2 linked regions of the Synechococcus elongatus PCC 6301 genome follow. Each later gene encodes a partner of the first gene's protein in a complex. Links are inferred from orthologs where the notes say so. Each region holds a gene or a part of one and is shown on either strand. Other genes may lie near its edges.

Region 1 (5,024 bases):
GAGTCTGCAACCTATTGTCAGGGACAGATGGAAATTCGCTGGTCACAGCGATCGCTCTGGCCTCGTGCTAGGATAGCCTCCGGTTCGCGGACGTGGCGGAATTGGCAGACGCGCCAGATTTAGGTTCTGGTACCGCAAGGTGTGAAGGTTCAAGTCCTTTCGTCCGCATCCTCAAAATTGCTCAAAACTGATAGATTCTTCTAGCGATTGCGCCCAAAGCGATTGACTTCTTGACTGAACTAGTTATTCTCTGGCTAACGTATTAATTGACACTGGCGTGCTGGATTCACCATCCGTACCAATCCTGAGAAAGGCTTCATAAAATTTCACCTTTCAAAAGCGGTGTCGTATACTACGCGAGAACCATTCAACGGAGTCTGGCAGGCATGTCAGAGGCTCAAACGCCCCTGACAGTACCGAAGAAGTTTCTTGGTGCTCCAGGAGGCTTCAACCCCACCGTCGCACTCTTCTTGGCAGGTTATACCTGCGCGGCGCTCTCAGTTTTGGGGTACTGGTGCTGGAGTTGGCCCCACTGGCTATCTTTCCTTCTGAGTGTCACAGCCTTACATTTGGTAGGCACCGTCATTCACGATGCCTCTCATAATGTGGCTCACGCCAGTCGCATTCTGAATGCGATTTTGGGACATGGCAGTGCACTATTGCTGGGCTTTACTTTTCCGGTGTTTACGCGGGTTCACCTGCAACATCACGCCCACGTCAACGATCCCAAGAACGATCCCGACCACATCGTTTCCACCTTTGGGCCGCTGTGGTTGATCGCACCGCGCTTCTTCTATCACGAGATCTATTTCTTCCAGCGCCGCCTTTGGAAGAAATTTGAATTACTCGAATGGTTCCTCAGTCGCGCTGTGGTCATCGGCATCTTTGCCTGCGGCGTCAAGTTTGGCTTCCTGGGCTTCCTGATGAACTACTGGCTGGCTCCAGCCTTGGTCGTTGGCATTGCCCTAGGACTCTTCTTCGACTATTTACCCCACCGCCCCTTCCAAGAGCGCAACCGCTGGCGCAATGCACGGGTCTATCCCGGTCAGGTGATGAACATCCTGATCATGGGTCAGAACTATCACCTGATCCATCACCTCTGGCCATCGATCCCCTGGTATCTCTACCGACCGGCCTACCACGCTACCAAGCCGTTGTTGGACCTACGCCAGTCGCCGCAAACGCTCGGGATTCTCTCCAGCAAAAAAGATTTCTGGAACTTTATCTACGACGTTTTCATCGGCATCCGCATTCACCAATCGCACGAGGCTGAGCCGCAGAGCTCCGTCGTTCCTGAAACGAAGTCGAGTGAATCAGCCGTTCTCGCAAAAGCTCCGATGTCTGCCACAGAAGACTCTCGTGAGCCAGCCTTGACGAAGTAGCTGACCGCTCCGAATTGATGACTCGTTCAACCCGGTCCTGGTAGGGCTGGGTTTTTTCTTATAGGTCTGAGTAATTGAGGTCAATCCAGCACGGGCGATCGCGGCAACTTGCAGGTCTCACTGTCTTTGCCGACAGAGGTTGAGTGACTTAGATTCAGCCAAAGCTCACGAAAATTCGAACTAACAAGCGGTACGAGACGAATCCCCTACCGCTTGTTATCTGAAAGCTTGAAAGAGCCTCAGCTCAAGGAGTCTGAGTGGCCCTCAGGGACCTAAGACGCTTCGACAGCCGCCCGTGCTGCTGAGACTTCCTCCGGATCAATCCCTTTACGGGTGAGGTTAACCCGACCCTTTTGGTCAATCTCGCGGACTTTGACCACGACCTCATCGCCCACCGTCAGCTCATCTTCAACACGAGCCACCCGATAATCGGCAATTTGCGAGATGTGAATCATGCCTTCTTTGCCCGGCAGGAACTCCACAAAGGCTCCAATCGGGATGATGCGGGTCACTTTGCCGATGTAGACATCGCCGGCAGTGATTGTGCGGGTCATGCCTTCGATGATCGACTTCGCTCGCAGCGCCGAATCAGCATCGACTGCCGAGATGGTCACGGCTCCCGTATCTTCGATGTCGATCTTGGCACCAGTTTGCTCAGTGATAGAGCGGATTGTTTTGCCACCAGGACCAATGACCAAGCCAATTTGCTCAGGATTGATTTGAATCCGGAACAGGCGGGGCGCATAGGTCGAAAGGTCAGCCCGAGGCGTGGCGATCGCTTCCAGCATCTTGTTGAGGATGTGCAAACGCGCCGGCTTCGCCTGGTTGATGGCATCCGCAATGATCTCTAAGGGCAGACCATGGATTTTCATATCCATCTGCAGAGCCGTAATGCCCTGATCGGTGCCCGCTACCTTAAAGTCCATGTCACCCAAGAAGTCTTCAATCCCTTGGATGTCGGTCAGGACACGGTACTCATCGCCTTCGCGGATCAGCCCCATGGCTGCGCCGCTGACCGGCTTTTTGATGGGGACGCCAGCATCCATCAGCGCCAGCGTCGAGCCGCAGACGGAGCCCATCGAGGTGGAGCCGTTGGAGGACAGCACCTCGGAAACCACCCGAATCACGTAGGGGAATTCTTCCTTGGACGGCAACACGGGAAGCAACGCGCGCTCTGCCAAAGCGCCATGGCCAATTTCCCGCCGACCGGGCGATCGCATCGGCCGCGTTTCGCCAACGGAATAGGGGGGCATGTTGTAGTGATGCAGGTAGCGCTTCTGGGTGTCGGGATGCAGATCATCCAGTTCTTGCGCATCCCCAGGCGTGCCGAGAGTCGCGATCGACAGCACCTGCGTCAGACCCCGCTGAAACAGGCCAGAACCATGGACTCGCGGCGGCAGCAAGCCAACCTGACTGGAGATCGGCCGCACCTGATCGAGTTTCCGACCATCGACCCGAACACCATCGCGCAGGATTTGCTGACGCATCAAGGTTTTGGTCAGGGCTTTGAAGGTGTTGCCCAGCGCTTTGGGTTCTGCGGCAGTGACGCTACGAACCGGATCCTCTTCTGGCAGAGCAGCGATCGCTTCAACGACGCTGGCTTTAACCTCATCTAAGGCTGCATCGCGCTCCGACTTGGTGAAGCTAAAGTGCTGCAGCACTTGCTGAACACCGCTACTGGCGCGATCGCGGACGAAGTTCTCGAGGGTATTGTCGGCGTTGGGTGCTTCCGGCAGGATCTGCTCGATGCCCAACTCCGCCAGCAGACTCTGCTGAGCCTTAATCAACTCTTGAACGGCTTCATAGCCAAAGTCGATCGCTTCGATCACGTCGGCTTCTGGCAGCTGGTTAGCTCCAGCCTCGACCATGATCACCCCAGCGGGGGTACCAGCCACTACGAGGTCAAGGTCGCCTTTTTCAATCTCGCGGTAGGTGGGGTTGATGATGAAATCATCGCCAACTAAGCCTACTCGTACCGCTGCCATTGGCCCGTAGAAGGGAATTTTGGCAACTAAGGTAGCGATCGAAGCGCCAGTCGCCGCCAGAACGTCGGGGGGAACTGTCTCGTCCATCGAGAGTGTGGTTGCCACGACCTGCAGATCATCCCGCAGCCAACTGGGGAACAGCGGACGCAGCGGGCGATCGATCAAGCGGCTAGTCAGGGTTGCGCGTTCAGGAGGACGCCCTTCACGGCGGAGAAAGCCGCCCGGAATGCGACCGGCTGCATACATCCGCTCTTCGTAATCGACAGTCAACGGCAGAAAATCAATCCCTTCCCGTGCCGTCGAACGGGTCGCAGCCACCAAAACGGCGGTGTCCCCTGAGCTAATCAGAACGGAACCTCCAGCCTGTGGGGCGAACAGGCCCAGCTCCAGCCGAATATCGCGTCCATCAAAGGACAACGACTTGCTGAGTTGTGGCATTATGTGTTTCCTTGTCTTTTCTGTCTTCGATCCTGACACTCTGCAGCGGCAGACGGCAACTGATTGCGATCGCAGATAGTCCAAATGCAAGCTCAGCAAAGCAAAACCCGAGACGCTTGGGACTGGCCTCGGGTTACAGAAAGGGTGATGGCTTCAGGGGTTTAGCCGAAACGGCCACTGACGTAGTCGGCCGTCGCTTCTTGGTCTGGGCTATCAAAGATTTTCTCGGTGGTGTCGAATTCCACCAGGTAGCCCATCTTGCCGCCGCCTTCGGTTGCCCGCGCATTGAAGAATGCGGTGTAGTCCGAAGTTCGAGAAGCCTGCTGCATGTTGTGAGTCACGATGATGATCGTGTACTGCTCTTTCAGAGTCTGCATCAACTCCTCGATCGCCAAGGTCGAGATGGGGTCGAGTGCCGAGCAAGGCTCATCCATCAAGATCACCTCAGGCTGCACAGCAACGGTACGAGCAATGCAAAGCCGCTGCTGCTGACCACCCGAGAGGGCAAGACCACTATCTTTCAGCTTATCCTTGACCTCATCCCAGAGTGCCGCTTGACGCAGCGACTTTTCGACCAGCTCATCCATATCGCCTTGGTAGCCGTTAATCCGGGCACCATAAGCGATGTTTTCGTAGATGCTCTTGGGGAAGGGGTTGGGTTTCTGGAACACCATGCCGATGCGGCTGCGCAGTTCCACAGCATCGACACGACCGTCGTTGATTTCCTGATCGTGGAAGGTGATTCGGCCCTGAACACGGCAGCCATTGATCAGGTCGTTCATCCGGTTAAAGCAGCGAAGGATAGTGCTCTTGCCGCAACCCGATGGACCGATAAAGGCAACGATCTTGTTCTTGAGAACTTCCAAGTAGACGTCTTTGACCGCAAGCGAATTGCCGTAATAAACCGAGAGGGCTTCGGCCTTTAGCAGAATGTTCTCACCAGCAGTGGGGCTCATAAGTCAGCAAGAATTCAACAGAATTAGGGGCAGTGGAACAGACAGCTTTAGCGTTTGACTTGCAACTTGTTGCGAATCACGATCGCGATCGAGTTCATGGTTAGCAAAATCGCTAGCAACACGATGATCGCGGCCGCCGCCAAATTCTGGAACTCAGCCTGGGGACGAGAGACCCAGTTAAAGATTTGAATTGGCAGGACGGTAAAGGGACTTTGGAGGTTGTCGGGCAGGAAGGAAATGAAGGTCAACGCCCCAATCGTAAT
Region 2 (4,998 bases), 760 kb from region 1 along the record:
GTAAGCATAGCGAGCGGTGCGCAGACCCAATTGCTGAGCTGCTAGATCACGAATGCGATCGCGGTTCATGGTGAAGTGCGTGGCCCGCGCCGTCGGAATCACCGTCAAGCCGCGATCTTCAAACTCCTGCAGCTTCTCGGTGCGGATCGCTTCAATCTCCGGGATGATCAGGTCTGGCTGAAATTCTTGAACCACTGCTTCGAGGGCTTCGCCATCCAGCATGGAAATCACCGCACTGGCATCGGCAACCTGCATAGCGGGTGCGTGGGCATAGCGATCGACAGCAATGACTGTATTTCCTAGTCGTTGCGCTGCGATCGCAAATTCCTTACCCAGCTCTCCAGAACCCAGCAACATGAGACGACGCGGCAGGCGATCGGCAAAAGTCATTGGCAGTCACGCAAAGCAGAACAGACGCAAATAAGGAGAGGGACGATACCGCCCCTCTCGCTCAAAAGTTTTGATTCCGGATGGGTTGAGACGCTGTGACCTAGAGGTCACCACCGCGGAGGTACAGCAGGATGATCACCGCTGGGCCAGCAATCACAAGCAATGCCAGCGTCGTCAGCTGAAAAATGACTTCGAAATTGATGCTGCTCAGGAAACCCATATCTCTCCCCGATCTCGACCGGGCCTATGTCGATTCGGTAATCGATTCTACCGAGCGGACGCCAATGCTTTAAGCATCGTTACAAAAATCCACTATCAAGCGCGGGCTAGGCTGGAGGCAGACCTTCCCTCACCGGATCTCAGCGTTATGGCCCAGTGGCAATGTGTACGACAGTGTGGCGCTTGCTGTCATCTCGACCCCCGCGATCGCCCCGACTTGGAGCAGTACCTGCAGCCCGAGGAAATGGCGCTCTACCTGAGCATGGTGGGCTCCGATGGCTGGTGCATCCACTTTGACCACGACAGCCGCCTCTGCAGTATTTACGACGATCGCCCCCGCTTTTGCCGCGTCCAACCCGAGACCTTTGAGTCGATGTTTGGCGTGCCTAAAGAAGACCTCAACGATTTTGCGATCGCTTGCTGTGAAGAGCAGATCGAGGGCGTTTATGGTGATCGCAGCCTCGAGCAGATTCGCTTTCGGCAAGCAGTCGGGCTGGTGCTAGAGGACCTTTGAACCCTAAAGCAATGCTAAGTTTATGAAACGATTATGAAAAGATGCTGTGGCTGCTCCTTCTTCTGACCTAGAGACGCCAACGCTCACCGAAGCCAGTCCGGGTCGGTCTTCAGCTTGGGGTGTGTTTGTCTCGACTTTTCTGACCATTTTTCTGGCCGAACTCGGCGACAAAACCCAGGTCACCACGTTGCTGATGACAGTGGAGTCCCATCGGCCTTGGATTGTGTTTACCGGTGCAGCGACAGCCTTGATCAGCACGAGTTTGCTGGGCGTTCTGGTAGGTCGTTGGCTGGCGCAACATATTGCCCCACGCACCCTGGATGTTGCAGCTGGCGTGACGCTGCTAGCGATCGCAGCAGTCCTGAGTTGGGATCTCTGGCAGCACTGGAGCTAAGGCAATGGATTGGCAGTTGTTGGGTGCGAGTTTCCTGGCAGTGTTTCTGTCGGAACTGGGTGATAAAAGCCAAGTGGCAGCGGTAGCGCTCGGTGGGAGTTCACGATCGCCTCGAGCCGTCTTTTTCGGAACCGCCAGTGCTTTGGTCCTCGCCAGTCTGATCGGTGTGGTTTTAGGTGACCAGATCGCAGATTACATTCCGCCGCAGTGGCTGAAGTTGGCGGCGATCGTGGGTTTTGTGGTGATTGGTTTACGCTTGCTTTTGCAAGGCTCCGATCAGGAAGATCAGCTGGTTGAGGAGCCCGTAGATCAATCCACGCCTGAACCTTAGAGACTGCTGTCGATCAATGGGTGGGGCACGCTGAACCCCGCCAAGGAGTCAGACTGCGATCGCCCAGAAAAATTCCCAGCCCTGCAGCGGTATCGACGGGCGGACTGTGAGGATCAACCAAGGTAGGGCTTTGGAGGCAGACGGCTTCGAGCGGAACGCTGACAACCCGCCCGCCCTGCCAAGCCATCATTTCGCCGGAGGCACCTGCGGCAAGCCGTTCTACAGCGGCGTAGCCCATCTGAGTAGCCAAAAGGCGATCGCTCGCTACGGGGTTACCACCGCGCTGCACATGACCCAAGACGGTGACACGGGCATCTAATGTCGGATCCTGGGCGGTGATTGCCTGAACCAATTGTTCGCCCAAGCTGCCAGGTCCTTGAGTGACCTCGGGGGGATGATGGGTGCCTTCCGCGATCGCAATCACGGCATAGCGACGCTGCCAGCGATCGCGCAGTTGCTGTAAGTAGTGACAGAGCTCCAGCAGTCGATAGGGAATTTCTGGCAAGAGAATGACGTCGGCGCCTCCGGCAATGCCGCCCTGTAGGGCCAAATGCCCCGACTGGCGACCCATAACCTCGGCAATCATGATGCGATCGTGGCTGGCTGCTGTGCTGCCCAAACTCAGCAGGGCTTCCGCAACGGTGTGAATGGCGGTATCAAACCCGATCGCCCGCTCAGTCAGCGCTACATCGTTGTCGATGGTTTTTGGGATGCCGATGAACTGCCAACGACCCGCTTCGGCTAGCTGCCGCAGAATGGCCAGACTGCCATCGCCGCCAATGCCAATCAGGGCATCCAAGCCAAGTTCCTGATAGCCAGCCAGAATTTCGGCTTGGTGGGCAAGGGTATCGCCCCGATTGATGGACCCGAGGATGGTGCCACCGCTGCAGAGCAACGGGTCAAGACTCTGCCGATCGAAGTGGTGGGGGGACAGGGCGATCGCTTGCCGCTTGAGGAGCCCTTGAGTGGCGTAGGCAATCCCCCAGAGCTCCCAGCCGTAATTGCCAACGGCATGACGGGCGATCGCTCGAATCACAGCATTGAGGCCTGGGCAATCGCCGCCACTGGTGAGAACGCCTAACTTGCGCACCGCCATCGCGCACCCTTTCGATCGGCTTTGCTCTTAGTTTGGGCGCGGATTCTCCGGGAAATCGACGTTTGTAATGCGATTGTCGCCATCCAGAGAAATGAAGAGGGAGTCGTCAGCGTTGCGGAAGCGCACTTCGACCAGCAGGAGCGTGATCCCCGCTTCGGTGCCAGCATTGCGGACATTCACAATTTGCTGAAATGGCCCGGTGCGTTGTTGCAAAGTCGTCCAGCGCTGCTCCACTTGCTGGGGGAAGAGCTCGGTCTTCAGCAGCGGACTGAGCAAGGCGCGGGCCTTGAGCGATTGATTTTTGGGAAGAGCTTGGACAAAGTTGCGGGCGACTGCTTCGGGCGGCTCAACGAAGTCGGGTAGGTCGTAGCCGACAACCTGCTCTTGCTGATTAAACAGCAGGCGCAGTCGGAACTGACCAGTATTTGTTTGCATCAAAACAGTGACCGTATCTAACCCCGGCCGTTGATCAATAGCAGCAATGGAAGACCCATTGACCTTGCCGAGCTTGGCCCGACTGTCGCGGATGTTGGCCCGCAGATCATTGTTGGTGAGGGCGGCGGCGAGGCGCGGCTCGAGCAACTTGAGGATGCTAGCTGGTGTCGTCTTTTTGGAAAGCTTGGAGAAAAGCGTAGGTCCGCTGCACCAGTTGACTGAATGATTGAACGGTCTCATTGACTGAGGGGGTTTGAGCAGTCGCGATCGCAGTCCCCTGCCACGGTGCAGTGACCAGTACGGCAGCAGCACAACCCAGTGAAGCCAGACGCAACGAGCGATTCATATCAACTTCCGCGGTATCAGCGGTAGCTTATCAGGCTGACTCGGAACTGGCAGCGATCGCAACGGTTGGTAACTCCAAAAAGCTTCCTGCTGACTGCACTTGCAGGGTAATGATCCGTGCCTCAGCGGGCACCGTAGCCGTTGGTTGTCCGCTCTGGCCAGGATTGACGGCAAAGGCTGGATAGGCGGCAAGGCTAATGCTCAGGCAGAGGCGATCGCCCGCTAAAAGGCGCTGACAGGTGGGCTGCAGATCGACCCAATAGCCTACACCCGCTTCCGCTTGAGCAATCCGTCGAAACCCTTGGCTGAAGTCCCATAAACCACGAGCGGTTTGGCGCGACAGCACCACGCAGAGATCCCAACTGGGACGATCGCTCTCACAGATCAGATAGAGACGCGGTTGTCCGCAGATCAAGAGGTCAGACGAGAGAGGTTGACTGCGGTACTTGAGAATATCGCTACGTTCCTCCAGCCCGCTGCGCTCCTGTGGCCCGGCTGCCAAGCCGTTATGGCCGCCCAGGTTCGGTACAGGCCGCCAAGGATCATGGACGACGACGTCGAAAGTCTCGCGATCGGCGGCAGCCCGTTGCAACTGCCCGCGATCGCTGCGCATCGCTGCTAGCCCATCACTGGCGATCGACCAAACTTGTGATGTTCCTGTTGGCCAATCGGCAAGTGATCGCCACTGGTTGCGACCCATTTCAAAGACCGCGATCGCCGGCTCATCCTGGAGGCGCTCGGGCTGATCCTTAAGCCAAGCATCGAACCAACGCACCTGTAGCTCGTCGATTGGGCTGATCGCGGTAGGGCCAAAATCGATCGCTCCAGCCTTGCGACCCCAAGGGAGATGCGCCCAAGGCCCAATCCGTAGCCATTGGGGAGTCGTGGTTTGCTGCTTCAGGATTTCATAGGTCGCGATCGTGCCATTCAGGTAGGGATCAAACCAGCCGCCAATGTGCAGAGCAGGAAGATCAATTGGAGCCAGATTGGGGGCGATCGCGGTCCAGTAAGCATCCTCGGGCGATCGCTGCCAATCGAAGTAAAATGAGTGGGGATCGATGGAGCGCAACAGAGTCTCTGCTGCTTGGATTCCCGCTTCCGATTGCAGCTGCTGACCCGCCGCTCGTAACTGTTGCCAAGCTTGCTGATCTTGTTGCCGCTGGGCTTGGAGTCCCGCTAGTTGTAGTGCCCAAGCCAAACTGAGCTGCAGGCGAAAAGCCCCCCCTTCCGTGGCCCAGTGTCGGTAGAGATCTGGCCCCAACATGGCGGGTGCG

The links. Proteins that work in one complex are often made in the same cells at the same time.
Region 2: pnp (region 1) and SYC_RS04925 share a complex: the UniProt entries of both Bacillus subtilis proteins name them as parts of the possible RNA degradosome complex. The link is inferred for Synechococcus elongatus PCC 6301 from one-to-one orthologs.

The regions. Positions count from the first base shown.
Region 1 is NC_006576.1:1,798,115-1,803,138, reverse strand. Bases 1,231-4,212 are described here. They hold pnp (polyribonucleotide nucleotidyltransferase), read right to left. Parts: upstream 3,806-4,212; coding sequence 1,655-3,805; downstream 1,231-1,654. Other genes in these bases: pstB (phosphate ABC transporter ATP-binding protein PstB), read right to left, coding at 3,967-4,212; crtR (beta-carotene hydroxylase), read left to right, coding at 1,231-1,382. Outside these bases: more of crtR, read left to right, coding at 387-1,230; more of pstB, read right to left, coding at 4,213-4,761; phosphate ABC transporter permease PstA, read right to left, coding at 4,809-5,024. UniProt on the Bacillus subtilis protein: Involved in mRNA degradation. Catalyzes the phosphorolysis of single-stranded polyribonucleotides processively in the 3'- to 5'-direction. Necessary for competence development in Bacillus subtilis.
Region 2 is NC_006576.1:1,038,431-1,043,428, reverse strand. Bases 904-3,859 are described here. They hold SYC_RS04925 (ATP-dependent 6-phosphofructokinase), read right to left. Parts: upstream 2,945-3,859; coding sequence 1,862-2,944; downstream 904-1,861. Other genes in these bases: SYC_RS04910 (CocE/NonD family hydrolase), read right to left, coding at 3,756-3,859; SYC_RS04915 (hypothetical protein), read right to left, coding at 3,537-3,725; SYC_RS13375 (DUF3887 domain-containing protein), read right to left, coding at 2,972-3,526; SYC_RS04930 (TMEM165/GDT1 family protein), read left to right, coding at 1,522-1,848; SYC_RS04935 (TMEM165/GDT1 family protein), read left to right, coding at 1,170-1,517. Outside these bases: purT (formate-dependent phosphoribosylglycinamide formyltransferase), read right to left, coding at 1-390; psb30 (photosystem II reaction center protein Ycf12/Psb30), read right to left, coding at 491-610; more of SYC_RS04940, read left to right, coding at 758-903; more of SYC_RS04910, read right to left, coding at 3,860-4,998. UniProt on the Bacillus subtilis protein: Catalyzes the phosphorylation of D-fructose 6-phosphate to fructose 1,6-bisphosphate by ATP, the first committing step of glycolysis.